DNA from 3 places in the Succinispira mobilis DSM 6222 genome. Region 1 is predicted to be linked to each of the others. Evidence: a T-box and tRNA genes for the amino acid it is inferred to sense, from the RefSeq annotation. Region 1 holds a T-box; the other regions hold tRNA genes.

Region 1 (4,940 bases):
CCAAGTGTTGACAGCTTCATTTAATGTAAAACATTTTTGGTACAGGCCTATGGCGAAGGCTACAATACAAGCAACTAAAGCGGCTTGAAACAAAACAATGCTTGCGTCAGAAGCTCCAAAAGCTTCTTGTAAGGAGCTTAGTGAATAAGGTTGTGCTTCAATAGCTGCGACTAAAGCTTTGTTTTCACCAGCTAATATAGCGGCAGTACCATTTGTATAAAAACCAATAAAAGCAGAAACTATTAAGACAGCAATAGGGATTATGGCACTATAGATACTTATTTTTGCTTCAGGATTTGGCTTGATTTTATCATTGTCTTCACTAGACATAGGGGTATCACCATCAGCAATAACTTTGCCTGTGGTTAAGGCTCTTGTTTCAGCTACATGCATAGAGGCAAAATCTCTTAACATTATTGCTGACGAAAACACAAAAACCATGATTAAGATATTATAGAAACGATAAGGGATGGTATCTACGAAAATTGCATATGCATTAATTGGTTGGTTAATCACGGCATATGCATCACGAATTAGACTAAGTTCATAACCAATCCAAGTTGAAATTAGGGCTACGCCAGCAATAGGGGCCGCTGTAGCATCAACAATAAAGGCTAACTTCTCACGTGAAATTTTAAATTTATCAAATACAGGTCGCATTATAGGACCGATTATTAGCGAATTTGCATAATCATCAAAAAATACTAGAATTCCAAGAAACCAAGTGATGATTTGAGTACTTCTACGACCAGATGCCTTGGCCGCCAGATATTCAGCAACAGCTTTAGCACCGCCCATTTTTGTTATAAGAGCTATTAAACCACCGATAGTTAAACATTGAAGAATAATGCCAGCATTCCAAGAATCACTCATTGCACCGAGAATATAAGCAATGACTTTTGAAAAAGCTTCTATTAAAGAAGGAATTAAACTATTGTTTTGTAATGTTAAAATGAGAGCACCAGAGAAAATACCTGTAAATAAAGAAAATACCACGTTTTTAGTAATAAAAGCCAAAACGATAGACACCAGAGGTGGTGTAATAGTCCAAATACCTAAAGTCTCAGCATTTTTGGCGGCTGCATCTACTTCTTGAGCATGAGCAACCACAAAATTAGACAGCAAAATAAGACTGAAAATAGGGGCAATTTTAAAGAATTTTTTATACATTGAGAAACCCATCCTTTTAAAAAATTTACACTCTATGATACCAAATTCCAGAATGTCTAGTCAACAAGGTATACTTGCATATATAGTATACAAGGAGAATACAATTGACAAAACAGGGCTTTTTAAGTATAATACATGGTATTGAACTGTAAAATCTGAGGACTTAGAGTAGTAGGTGAGAAGTAGCTTTTAGAAAGTTAGCGGTTGATGCAAGCTAATACTACCAAAACTGAACTCGCTAAGGAAGAGCTAATATGAAAGAAAGTAGTTTTAGCCGTTAGCTAGCGTTAATAGCAATTGAGAGGATGGTTGTTTGCAACTGTCAATCAGGGTGGTACCGCGATATAAAAATCGTCCCTGGCACATAGCCATGGGATTTTTTCTTTTTAAGAGAACTTATACATAAAGTAGGAGGAGAAGTAATGTTAGTAGACAGATATGATCCCAAAAGTATTGAGGAAAAGTGGCAAAAATTTTGGGAAAAAAGCAATGCTTTTGATACGGTGATTAATAGGCAAAAACCAGAATACTATGTTTTGGAAATGTTCCCATATCCATCTGGTAATTTGCATATGGGGCATGTGCGCAACTATTCAATTGGTGATGTGGTGGCAAGATTTAAAAGCATGCAAGGCTATAATGTGTTGCATCCTATGGGTTGGGATGCATTTGGAATGCCTGCCGAAAATGCAGCGATTAAACATGGAATTCATCCTGCTAAGTGGACGATGGAAAACATTGATAATATGCGTAAACAGCAAAAAGAATTAGGGTTATCATATGATTGGGATCGCGAAGTTGCGACTTGTAAAGATGATTACTATCGCTGGACACAGGAATTATTTTTATTGTTTTATAAAAGAGGTTTAGCAACACGCAAAAAAGCGGCTGTAAATTGGTGCAATGAATGTAATACAGTGCTAGCAAATGAACAAGTAATTGATGGTTGTTGCTGGCGTTGTGATAGTGAAGTTGTAAAAAAAGATTTAGAACAATGGTTTTTTAAAATAACTGATTATGCAGATAGATTGTTAGAGGATCTAAAAGAATTAAACGGTTGGCCAGAGCGGGTACGAACAATGCAAGAAAATTGGATTGGACGTAGTGAAGGTTTAGAATTTGCTTTTGATGTACCTAGTATTCAAGATAAAATTTCGGTATATACAACAAGACATGACACTGTTTATGGTGTATCTTATGTGGTTTTGGCTCCAGAACATCCGTTGGTGGAAAAATTAATTGCTGGAAAAACACAGGCAAATGAAGTGCGTACTTTTGTAGAGCGTGTGAAAAATCAAACGGAATTGCAAAGAACTGCTAGTGATATGGAAAAAGAGGGTATTTTTACTGGTGAATATGCGGTTCACCCATTGACAGGCCAACAAATTCCAATATGGGTAGCTAACTATGTATTATTTGAATATGGTACTGGAGCTGTAATGGGTGTGCCAGCACATGATCAAAGGGATTGGTTATTTGCAACGAAATACAATTTAGCTAAAAAATTGGTTATAAATTCTCCTGCGGCTGATTTGGATATTGCAACTATGCAAGCAGCTTACGAAGAAGATGGGATTATGGTTAATTCCGATATTTGTAATGGTTTAAGCAACGAGCAAGGCAAAAAAGTTATTGCAGATAAAATGGAAGAATTATCTATAGGCAGTAAAAAAGTTAATTATCGTTTACGCGATTGGCTAGTTAGTCGTCAAAGATATTGGGGTGCTCCAATTCCAATGGTATATTGTCAAGACTGTGGGACTGTACCTGTTCCTAGCGAACAACTACCAGTTTTATTACCAGAGAATGTAAATTTTGCTAATGTTGCTGTATCACCATTAGCACAGGTAGAAGATTTTGTTAACTGCACTTGTCCTACTTGTGGTAAACCAGCAAGACGAGAAACAGATACGATGGATACTTTTATTTGTTCTTCTTGGTATTATATGCGCTATACAGATCCTCATAACGACAAACAGCCTTTTGCTTGGGATAAGGTGAACTACTGGATGCCAGTTGACCAATATATTGGTGGGATAGAACATGCGATTTTGCATCTATTGTATTCAAGGTTCTTCACTAAAGTTTTAAAAGATGCAGGCTTGGTTAATGTTAATGAACCTTTTAAAAATTTATTAACTCAAGGTATGGTAATAAAAGATGGCGCTAAAATGTCAAAATCAAAAGGTAATGTTGTTTCTCCAGAAGAAATAATTGCTAAATATGGTGCAGATACAGCAAGATTATTTATCTTATTTGCAGCGCCGCCAGAGAGAGATTTAGAATGGAGTGAACAGGGGGTAGATGGTTCATTTAGATTTATTAATCGCTTATGGAGAATAGTAGAACATTATCAAGCTGATTTGAATAAAGGACAATGTAGTTATAACCCAGAAGAGTTGACAGCTAATGAGAAAAAGTTGCGTTATAAGGCACATCATACAGTCAAACGTGTAACAGACGACATAACATTAAGATTTAACTTTAACACAGCAATAAGTGCGATAATGGAACTAGTAAATGCCTTGTACTTACATAAAGAACAGAATGAAACTATTAATGCAGGTTTGATTCATGAAGTTATATCACAGCTTATTAGATTGTTAGCACCATTTATTCCACATGTTACAGAAGAACTTTGGAATGGAACTATTGATTCTGATAGTAGTGTACATAAACAAAATTGGCCAGAGTATGCAGAAGATGCATTAGAGGTTTCTGAGGTAGAAATAGTAATACAATTCAATGGTAAATTAAAAGAAAAAATTGTGATGGATGCTCAGCTTGATGCAAAACAATTGGAAGAAGCGGTATTAGCTTTGGAAAAAGTTCGTAATTTACTTGCGGGAAAGACGATTATAAAAATAATTAGCGTTCCTAAAAAATTAGTTAATATAGTAGTTAAATAAAAAAAGTAGCCAAGTTAACAATTTTCATTAGAAATGAATAAGTTAACTTGGCTACAGAATCTTTAAAGGCAATTAAAAGTATTTTTACATAAGTAGAAAACATTAACTCAAAACCGCTATCAATACTATAAATAAAAATGGACCACAGAGAGCATGTTCATTATACAAGGAGGATATATGCTATATGTATATAATAAGCGCTTGTCTAGTAGGAGTACGGTGTAGATATAATGGTGTTATAACTATCAATGAAAAGCTACTTAAATTAGTTCAAGCTGGAAAAGCTTTGGCTATTTGTCCAGAACAATTAGCAGGTTTGAGTACGCCCCGTCTTCCTTGCGAGATAATTAAAAATAAAAATGGAATTTTAAGAGTTGTAAATTCTCAAAAAGAGGATTTAACCAAAGAATTTCAATTAGGAGCACAAAAAACTTTACAAATTGCACAAATAGTGGGTGCTAATACAGCGATATTAAAAGCACGGAGCCCTTCCTGCGGTAAAGGACAAATTTATAGTGGTAACTTTAATGGAGAACTTATAGCTGGGGATGGTTTTACGACCTTGCTTTTACAAAAAAATGGCATTAAAGTATATACGGAAGAAGAATTCTAGCAAAATAAATAGAACCCAAAAGCATTAAGCTTTGGGTTCGAAAAAAAAAACAACCAACTTTTAGTGGTTGTTTCTAAAATCTTAAGCATTAACTTTGTTTAAACGTTTAGCTAAACGAGATTTTTTGCGAGCAGCAGCATTTTTATGGATAATGCCTTTGCGAGCAGCTTTATCAACTGCACCAACTAAATTAACAAATAATTCTTGAGCTGCAGGTTGTTCGCCAGCCTCTATAGCTTCTACAACTT
Region 2 (4,940 bases), 990 kb from region 1:
CATAAGTTGTCCGAGTTGTTGCCAATAGGCTTTAAAAGCACTGATATGGAGGTGTGAGATTTATGAAAATCTTAGTTGTTGGTGGTGTGGCAGGGGGCGCAGGGGTGTGTGCACGGCTCCGCAGAAATAGTGAACAATTTCAAATTATAATGTTTGAAAAAGGCGAGTATATATCCTTTGCTAATTGTGGGTTGCCTTATTATATTGGCGATGTAATTACTGATAAATGCGCGTTGCAGATACAAACGCCCCAAGGGTTTGGCAAACGATTTAATGTAGATGTGCGAACTTTCAGTGAGGTAGTAGAATTAGACACTACCTTAAAACGGGTTAAAGTTTATAATCATCAAACTCAAGTTGAGTATTGGGAAAGTTATGATAAGTTAATTCTTTCGCCAGGTGCGAAACCCATAACTCCGAAGTTTGCTGGGGCTGATTTAGCACATGTATTTACTTTAAGGAATATCCCTGATACTTATAAAATCAAAGAATTTACAGATAAACAGAAAACAGGAACAGCAGTAGTTATTGGTGGTGGCTATATAGGCATTGAAATGGCGGAAAATTTGCAGCATCTAGGCTATCAAGTGCAAATAGTTGAGGCAAATACCCATTTGATTGCGAGTATTGACTTGGAAGTAGCGGCGCATTTGCAAAATTATTTGCGCGAGCGAGGACTTAAGTTGTTTTTAAAGAGTCGGGTAACAGAAATAACGCCAGAATTTGTGTGCTTGGAAAATGGTGAAAAAATTGCGGCGGACTTGGTAATTATGAGTATTGGTGTTCAAGCCGATACTGGTTTTTTAAAGAACTCGGGTGTAGCTTTAAATGCTTTGGGGCAGATTATTGTAGATGCAAATTTACGCACTAATGTGCAAGATGTGTATGCTTTAGGTGATGCCGTAGAGCATCTTTGTTTTACGGGTGCGAAGAGAAATATTCCGTTGGCTTCACCAGCTAATCGCCAAGCAAGGTTACTAGCAGATATTATTTGTGGCAGTAAGCAACAATATCCCGGTTCACAAGGGACGGCTATTTTGAAAGCTTTTGATTTGGTAGTAGCTGTAACAGGGGAAAGTGAAGAAAGTTTACAGCAAAATAAAATTAACTACTTAAAGTCTTATACATATAGCGCAAACCATGCGCGTTATTATCCAGGGGCGAGTACAATGTTTATAAAATTACTGTATACGCCTACTGGTGTTGTGTTAGGGGCACAAATAGTAGGGGGCACAGGTGTAGATAAGCGTATTGATGTTTTGGCGAGCGCGGTAAGACATCAATTGACAGTGCAAGAACTAACAGAACTGGAATTAGCTTATGCCCCACCATTTAATTCGGCCAAAGATCCTGTTAATATGGCTGGCTATGTTGCCGAAAATGTTTTGTTAGGCAAAAGTAAATTTTTTTATCCAGAGGATTTAGCCCGCGTTCAAACAACGGATATTTTATTGGATGTTCGTAGCAAAAGCGAATATCAGCAAGGACATCTAAGTGCGGCAATTAATATTCCCTTAGATGATTTGCGTGGACGTATTGCGGAACTAGAACCCCATAAGAAAATTTTTATCTATTGCGCAGTGGGATTAAGAGGTTATATCGCGCAAAGAATTTTACAACAGAATGGTTTTATAGAAACTTATAATCTGAGTGGTGGTTATGAATTATATAGTGTTTTAGCATCTAACAAATAAGTATAAGAGCTATCGAATACCTTGGGAGGCGGAGTTTAATATATATAGAAAAACATTGAAAAAAATTCAAAAAAAGGTGTTGACAACCTAGCTGTTTTTCTATATAATAACATATGTAGTTCAGCGAGGCCCGGTAGTTTAGTTGGTTAGAATGCCGCCCTGTCACGGCGGAGGTCGTGGGTTCGAGTCCCATCCGGGTCGCCATACTATATAAAATGCCACGGTAGCTCAGTCGGTAGAGCAGAGGACTGAAAATCCTCGTGTCGGCGGTTCGATTCCGCCCTGTGGCACCACAATATGCGGAAATAGCTCAGCGGTAGAGCATCGCCTTGCCAAGGCGAGGGTCGCGAGTTCGAATCTCGTTTTCCGCTCCAAAAACTTTGAGGCGGCATAGCCAAGTGGTAAGGCAGAGGTCTGCAAAACCTTTATCCCCAGTTCAAATCTGGGTGCCGCCTCCAAATTGAATAATGTGCCGGGGTGGCGGAACTGGCAGACGCAAGGGACTTAAAATCCCTCGGGTCGTGAGACCCGTACCGGTTCGATTCCGGTCCTCGGCACCAACTTTTTAGCTAGTGAATAGCGTCCAAAGGGACGCTTTTTTTCATTGCAATTTTTTAACGTAAGGAGGGATATTTTATGCAAAAGACTTTTACTGACTTAAAGGTAGATACTAGGATTGTAGAAATATTGCAAACACAGGGGATTAAGCAGGCGACACCAGTTCAAGAAAAAGTTATTCCAGTATTATTCACTGGTCGCGATGTTTTAGTGCAGGCGCAAACTGGTACGGGAAAAACCTTAGCGTTTGTCATCCCAGCATTGAAAAAAATTGATACGAGTAAGCCTTATTTGCAGGTGCTAATTTTAACACCTACAAGAGAATTAAGTTTGCAAATTTATCAAGAAATTAAGAAATTAGTTATTGGTACAGAAATTAGAGTTGCAAATGTCTGTGGTGGGCGAGATAAAAACTCACAAGAGACGAAACTGAAAAATGTAGTGCATATCATTGTTGGCACTCCAGGCAGAATTCAAGACCATTTGCGGAGTAAGAATACTAATCTTGGCGCGATAAAGTTCTTCGTGTTAGATGAAGTAGATGAAATGTTGCAACGAGGTTTTTTGGAGGATATTAATTTGGTAGTTGATAACTTGCCAAAAGAGCGGCAAAACATGATGTGTTCGGCCACTTTGCCTGATATTGTCAAGCAACTTGCTAAAAAAATTATGCTCAATCCATATGTAGTGTCTTTAAGTGAGGAAAATCCTACAGTGGAAAATATTCGTCAAATCGCTATTAAAGTGGCAGGAGAAAATAAAAAAGGGTTGTTACTTAATCTAATTGAACGCTTAAATCCTTATTTGTTAATGATTTTTTGTATTAGTAAAGAAGTGGTGAAAGAAATCGAAGGCTTTCTAGCAGCTAAAGGCTTAGAAGTAGAAGCAATTCATGGCGAATTGTCACAAAGTAAGCGTAATCAAGTTATGAAAAAGTTTCAAGAAGCAAAAATTCAAATTTTAGTTGCTTCGGAATTAGTTGCCCGCGGTATGGATATTCAAGGTGTAACACATGTTATCAATTATGATATCCCACATAATACGAATATGTATATTCATCGCATTGGGAGAACTGGACGCGCCAGTGCTGATGGCGTTGCTGTTACCTTGTATACGCACGATGATGTTAAGTGGCTAACGGCAATTGAAAAAGCGCTAGGTTATAAAATTGAAAAGCAAAATCATGCTGGCGAAACTATGAGTAGCCGCAAGAAAAACGATCGACAAGTAAAACGTGGTAAAAGTAGTGTGCGGGAAAATAAACGTGGTAAAAAGAATGTATTGGCCAAAAATTCTAGTTCTTCTAGAAAGCAAAACAAGTCTAATTAAAATTACATAACAAAGATTCTTGCTTAAAGACCTTAATTATATTAATATATTTAGTATAGTTAAGGTCTAAAACTTTATATGGTGTTAATAGAGAGAAAAAATAGTGAGGTGCGATATGAAAATTAAGCAAGCGAGAGTGTTAGAAATCTTAGAACACTTAAAAAGTTTTGGTGGTAGTGTCGATAAAGGGATAACTAGATTAGCATATTCTGCCGAGGATCTAGCAGCGCAAAAATATATCATGGAGAAAATGCAAGAATTGGGGATGGAAGTGCGGCGCGATTATGTGGGCAATATTTTTGCCCGCTTGCCAGGGAAAAATCCAACTTTGCCAACGATTGCCTCTGGTTCGCACTTAGATACAGTAAAGCAAGGTGGCGCTTACGATGGAGCATTAGGGGTAGTAGCAGCTTTGGAAGCCGCTTATGCCATTAAAGAACAAGGGTTGGAACATTCTTACGAAGTAATAATTTTTATGGCAGAAGAATCAACTCGTTTTGGTTTCGCTACTATTGGTAGTAAGTTGTTGGCGGGGGTAGGTACGCCAGAAACATTTTCTAGTGCGACTAAAAAGGATGAATTAAGCTACATTGAAGTATTAAAACAAGCTGGTTTTGAGCCAGAGAAATATGAACAAGTTAAGCTAGATGCCAGCAAATATGCAGCATTTGTAGAATTACATATTGAGCAAGGGCGTGTATTGGCAGATAGTGGTGAAGCAATTGGGGTAGTGGAAAATATAGCTGCCCCGACACGGATGAAAATTACAGTTGAAGGGGTGGCTGACCATTCTGGGGCAACACCAATGAATTTCCGTAAGGATGCGTTGGTTAGTGGGGCTAAACTAATTTTGGCAATTGAAGAGGTGGGAAAAGCACATTCCGAGCAAGGGATTGTAACTACTGTCGGGGTAGTGGATATTGAGCCTAGCTCAATTAATGTTATTCCTGGCAAGGTAGTATTATGGCTAGATTTACGTGGCGTAGATTATGAAGTTATTTTAGAAGCGATAGAAGAAATACACGAAGCTGTGCGTTGTGTAGGCGAAGCCGATGAAGTAAAAATAACTATTGATGTTTTGACTTCTGATAGACCAGTGCGGTTATCTAAAAATTTAGCTGATATAACAGCAGGCGTTTGTCAACAGAAGAACATTAAATATCGACGCATGAATAGTGGGGCAGGTCATGATGCCATGCATATGGCGGCGATAATGCCTACGACAATGATTTTTGTACCATCGATTGAGGGGATTAGTCATAATCCTGCTGAAATGACTAGTGAAGCAGATATTATTGCCGGCGTAGAGGTGTTAGTAGAAACTATTTTGACGATGGATAAAGAAATTTAAAAATAGTA
Region 3 (4,940 bases), 920 kb from region 1:
TAGGGATTAATAATTGCGGAAAGCGCTTGTGCTAGCTGGTCAGGACAGGAAGTTGGTCTGTTGCCACAAGTTATACCTGCCAAACGAGCAATTGCCTCAGAACAAGGCATTCCTTCGGCCAGAGCTGCTAACCCCTTTAAATTGCCGTCGCAACCGCCTTTGAAGGTTATTTGCGAAACAGTATTATTGGTTATATCGAAAGTTATGCTTTGTGCGCATACGCCATTAGGTTTATATGTATACATGAGTTGCTCCTCCTTGAAATTATTTATAATTTTAGCATATTATTGGCTTCCTATAAAGGTGATTTTTCAAGTTCTAACAAATTTTATGTTTTCAAATGGGCATAATTAGTATAAAATATATAAAATAAAGCTTTAGATTGAGAGGACGAAGAAAATGCAATTATTAAAAGAAAAGATTTTAAGTGAGGGTATTGTTTTAAATGATAGAATTTTAAAGGTGGATTCTTTTTTAAATCACCAAATCGACCCTGATCTAATGCTAGAAATTGGTAAAGAATTCGCTAGACGCTTTGCTGAGCAAAAAATAGACAGAATTTTAACAATTGAAGCTTCAGGAATTGCTGTGGCCTTAGCTACAGGATTTATCCTACATGTCCCAGTGGTGTTTGCCAAAAAAAGTGCTTCGGAGATAATGAATGAAGAAGCATATGTGGCTAAAGTGCATTCGTTTACTAAAAAAATTACAAGCAATGTAAGTGTGTTACGCAAGTTTTTACCAGCAGGTGAGAAAGTTTTGATATTAGATGATTTTTTAGCACATGGAGAAGCTGCGGTTGGGTTAGCCAGTTTAGTTGAACAAGCAGGGAGCACAGTTGTTGGTATCGGCATAGTTATTGAGAAACAATTCCAGGGTGGAGCTGAAAAAATAAATGTCAAAGGTTATAATTTAGAATCATTGGCAAGAATAAAAGCGTTTGAAAATGGGAGGGTAATATTAGATTAGGGGGAGGAAGATGGATTTAGCGGAAGATAAAACAGAGCAACTTAGAAAGATTTACGCTGATAATAAGTTTGTTAATTATCTCGATATGAAGATTGAAGAAGTAACTAGTGGTTATGCAAAAATGAGTATGTATGTAGATTATGAAAAACACACTAATTTACATCGAGCCTTGCATGGGGGCGGCTTGATTTCTTTAGCAGATACAGCCATGGGAATAGCCTGTGTAAGCACGGGTAAGAAAGTTGTAACTTTAGCAATGACAACTAATTTTATTAGTGTAATTGAGGCGGGGGAAACAGCAATAGCTACAGCTAAAATCATTCATCAAGGTCGGCGTACTATCGTAGCCGAGGGTATAGTAGAAAATTTAGAAGGTAAGCTTATAGGTAAGCTGCAAGCAACCTTTTTTGTAATAGGGGAAATTTCATTGGACTAATTTTAAAAATTTTAGGAGGTTGCCAAATATGAATTTTGGATTTACGCAGGAACAATTGGAATTAAAGGACTTGGTCAGTAAGTTTGTCGAAAGAGAAATAAAACCGATTGCTTTGACAATGGATAAAGAGAATAAAATGCACCCTGAACTTTTAGGTAAATTAGCTAAAATTGGTTTGCTGGATTTGGTTGTCCCAAAAGAAAATGGTGGTGTAGGCTTAGATAGCGTGACTTTAGCGTTGTTATATGAAGAGCTTGCTAAAGGTTGTGCTGGCGTAGCTACAGTAGTTGCTGCCAATGCACTAGCTTCTTATCCAGTAATTATAAAAGGAACTGATAAGCAAAAAGCTTATTATTTTGACATTATTAAACAAGGAAAATTAGCAGCTTTTGCTCTTACCGAGCCAAATGCTGGTTCTGATGCAGGTGGGGTAGCGACTAGTGCAGTAAAAGATGGCAATAAATATATCTTAAATGGTACGAAAGCTTTTATTACAAATGGTGGAGTGGCTGAAGTATATTTGATTTTTGCTAATACTAGAAAAACGGGGGGAATAAGAGGGTTAACAGCCTTTATCGTTGAAAAAGATACCCCAGGCTTTTCTATTGGCAAAAAAGAAGATAAAATGGGAATTCGAGCTTCCAACACTACTGAGCTTATTTTGCAAAATGTCGAAGTAAGTGAAGATCAACGTGTAGGTCGTGAAGGTGAAGGTTTTAGAATTGCAATGAATACCTTAGACTCCTCGCGTCCTTTTGTGGGTGCTGTTTCTGTAGGTTTAGCGCAAGCAAGTTTAGATATGGCGATAAAGTATTCTAAAGAAAGACGTCAATTTGGGCAACCAATTGCTTCTTTTCAGATGATTCAAGGTATGCTAGCAGATATGGCCATGAAGGTTGAAACAGCTCGGCTGTTAGTGTATAAAGCTTGCTATTTACGCGATCAAGGCGAAGATTTTAGTAAAGAAGCCGCGATGTCTAAATGTTATGCGGCAGATATAGCTATGAGTGTTACCACTGATGCACTACAGGTTATGGGTGGTTATGGTTATTCAAAAGAGTATCCTGCGGAAAAGTATATGCGTGATGCTAAAATCATGCAAATTTATGAAGGTACTAATCAAATTCAACGAGTGGTAATTGCCAATAAATTATTATTCTAAAAAACAAATAAAAAACTATAAAAAAAGTATTGACAAAGCACTTTAACAATGATAAAATTAATATCGTTGTTAGAGTTGATAGCAACCAGAGCTTAATATGGTGGCTGTGGTGAAGTGGTTAACACGGCGGATTGTGGCTCCGTTATTCGAGGGTTCAAGTCCCTTCAGTCACCCCACAGTGAAGTAAGCCTAAAATTGGGGCGTAGCCAAGTCGGTAAGGCACGGGACTTTGACTCCCGCACGCGTTGGTTCGAGTCCAGCCGCCCCAACCAAGTAAATATGATCCACTAGCTCAGTCGGTAGAGCACCTGACTTTTAATCAGGGTGTCCCGCGTTCGAGTCGCGGGTGGATCACCAACTTTGATATAATTTTATAATTATATATAGCGCGGGAGTGGCGGAATTGGCAGACGCACCAGACTTAGGATCTGGCGGGTAACCGTGGGGGTTCAAGTCCCTTCTCCCGCACCATTCAAACCGCAAAAGTTTATTTTAAACTGGATGCAGATGTTTGAATTTGAAATGGTGATTTTATTAACAAAGGTAGTAAGCAAGGTTCGGAACGATTCCGAGCCTTTTTTGTTTTTTACAGACTCATAAAAATCATAAATTAATTCCCTGGTTTGCTCCTCAGTTAAGGTTGTTTTAATAATATTTTCTACTTCATCAATTTTTGGTTCGTTGCCAAATGTTGTAGTGTGAATAATAAAAAAGGATATTTAAACTGGATTAAGAACTTTTACATTCTTAATCCAGTTTAAATATCAGCAACTAAAAATTATTATTGCATTTATTTGCAAGTTTCTGTTGCTAGGAAAATCAGAGGTGTATAATAAAATTTTCCTAGCACAAAAATAGGATAGCTTATAAGTGGAAAACTGGAATTGGTAGATAATTTATTTTTCCTGTGAAAATGTGTTAAAATATGTTAAATACAAGAATCTTTAGTAACGGCATAAAAGCAAGAATAAAAAATTATTTATTGTTGCAGTTAAGTTGCGATAAAATTTCAAGTGAGGATAAGCTATGAATAATAAATTAATAGCTACGATAGTAGCCTATTCCATGTACTTTACGCAGGGGTTTTTCTTTGTTTTGCCAGGGGCATTGACCCCGGTTTTAAATGGATACTTTGGTTATAGTTTATCAACTATTGGCTACTGCTTTGCGATGACAACATTAGCGAGAACTTTAGGAAATTATTATACTGGTAAATGCTATGAGAAAATAAAGGTTTCTAAGTTTATTTATCAGACCGTTTTACTTGTAGCAGTTACGCTGTTAATTGCTTTTTTCACTAAAAACCTTTGGATTTTTACCTTAGCAATAACTTTGGCGGCACTCGCTTTAGGCGCGCATTTTTCAGTTTCTAATAATATAATTTTGATTATGTATAATGGATTAGAGCGCACTTCACAAATGAGTTTTTTAAACTTTTTTTATAGTGCTGGGGCAATTATCGGGCCATTAGTTGTAGGCTTTTTTTTGATAAACAAAGTTTATTGGGGCTGGGTATATTTATTGTGTATCGGTTTAACTTTGGTTAGTTTGTTATATTATAAAGTGGATAAACAAGCAGTAGCACCGCTAATTTCTAAGACGGAGACTGAATTTAAATTAAATTTATATAGTAAGTTAAGTTCTCTAGCACTATTTTTAAATGTAAAGGCAGAAATATTCTTTTCGGTCTGGTTACCTGTATTTCTTTTGGAAAAATTTGCCTCAACCACGGAACAGGCGGCATTTTCCCTAGTGTTTCTTTGGGTGGGGGTGGCTGTAGGCCGCTTTGCTTGCGGTTTTTTGGCAAAACGCATACTAACGCACAAACTAATTTATTTGCTTGGGATGATTATTTGTTTAAGCGTAGTGATGTTATTTACGATTTTAAATATGAACAATGCTTATTTATTGATTTTTTTCTTAGGCCTGGGTTTTTCTGGTATGTACTCTACGATTTTGTCTTATGGCAACGAACAAGCTGCTTATCCAAGTGTTAAATTAATGACAATAATAACTACCTCTGGAGCTGTTGGAGCGATTGTCGGTTTGTTTTTATCGAGTTTGTTAAAAGAATTTTTTACAGCAGAAATAGTATTGTTAGTAGCGGCATTTATTTCTTTTAGTAGTACTGCTTGTATAGTTATGTCTGAATATCAAAAATGTAAACATAATTGTTAAATTTTATAAAAAACGTTAAGCTTTAAGTTGACATTAACAATATCCAATGATAAAATAGTTAATGTAACATATTGCCCTTTAAACTGGTCCAGAGAGGCTGGTAAGGCAGTGCTTATAGAGTTTTTGTTAATTATAAGCCTACTTTGTCATTCTCATGACCAAGTAGGCTTTTTTGTTTTAGAAAAAATAAAGGAT

The links. The T-box of region 1 lies ahead of leuS (leucine--tRNA ligase). A T-box ahead of a tRNA ligase gene usually reads a tRNA of that ligase, here a tRNA-Leu.
Region 2: it has a tRNA-Leu gene. The T-box ahead of leuS (leucine--tRNA ligase) is inferred to sense a tRNA for this amino acid. The anticodon was not compared.
Region 3: it has a tRNA-Leu gene. The T-box ahead of leuS (leucine--tRNA ligase) is inferred to sense a tRNA for this amino acid. The anticodon was not compared.

The regions. Positions count from the first base shown of each region.
Region 1 is NZ_KB913028.1:1,041,443-1,046,382, forward strand. It holds gene SUCMO_RS10345 (Na+/H+ antiporter NhaC family protein) at 1-1,170, opposite strand, end outside; T-box leader at 1,320-1,532, shown strand; gene leuS (leucine--tRNA ligase) at 1,593-4,079, shown strand; gene SUCMO_RS0104935 (2-thiouracil desulfurase family protein) at 4,264-4,692, shown strand; gene rpsT (30S ribosomal protein S20) at 4,774-4,940, opposite strand, start outside.
Region 2 is NZ_KB913028.1:2,027,084-2,032,023, reverse strand. It holds gene SUCMO_RS0109740 (cytidine deaminase) at 1-57, shown strand, start outside; gene SUCMO_RS0109735 (FAD-dependent oxidoreductase) at 63-1,694, shown strand; tRNA gene SUCMO_RS0109730 (tRNA-Asp) at 1,822-1,898, shown strand; tRNA gene SUCMO_RS0109725 (tRNA-Phe) at 1,912-1,987, shown strand; tRNA gene SUCMO_RS0109720 (tRNA-Gly) at 1,994-2,068, shown strand; tRNA gene SUCMO_RS0109715 (tRNA-Cys) at 2,079-2,152, shown strand; tRNA gene SUCMO_RS0109710 (tRNA-Leu) at 2,166-2,254, shown strand; gene SUCMO_RS0109705 (DEAD/DEAH box helicase) at 2,331-3,581, shown strand; gene SUCMO_RS0109700 (M20 family metallo-hydrolase) at 3,697-4,932, shown strand.
Region 3 is NZ_KB913028.1:1,963,298-1,968,237, reverse strand. It holds gene SUCMO_RS0109420 (TIGR03905 family TSCPD domain-containing protein) at 1-245, opposite strand, end outside; gene SUCMO_RS0109415 (xanthine phosphoribosyltransferase) at 400-969, shown strand; gene SUCMO_RS0109410 (PaaI family thioesterase) at 980-1,405, shown strand; gene SUCMO_RS0109405 (acyl-CoA dehydrogenase family protein) at 1,434-2,567, shown strand; tRNA gene SUCMO_RS0109400 (tRNA-His) at 2,668-2,743, shown strand; tRNA gene SUCMO_RS0109395 (tRNA-Gln) at 2,764-2,839, shown strand; tRNA gene SUCMO_RS0109390 (tRNA-Lys) at 2,849-2,924, shown strand; tRNA gene SUCMO_RS0109385 (tRNA-Leu) at 2,956-3,038, shown strand; gene SUCMO_RS0109375 (MFS transporter) at 3,594-4,745, shown strand.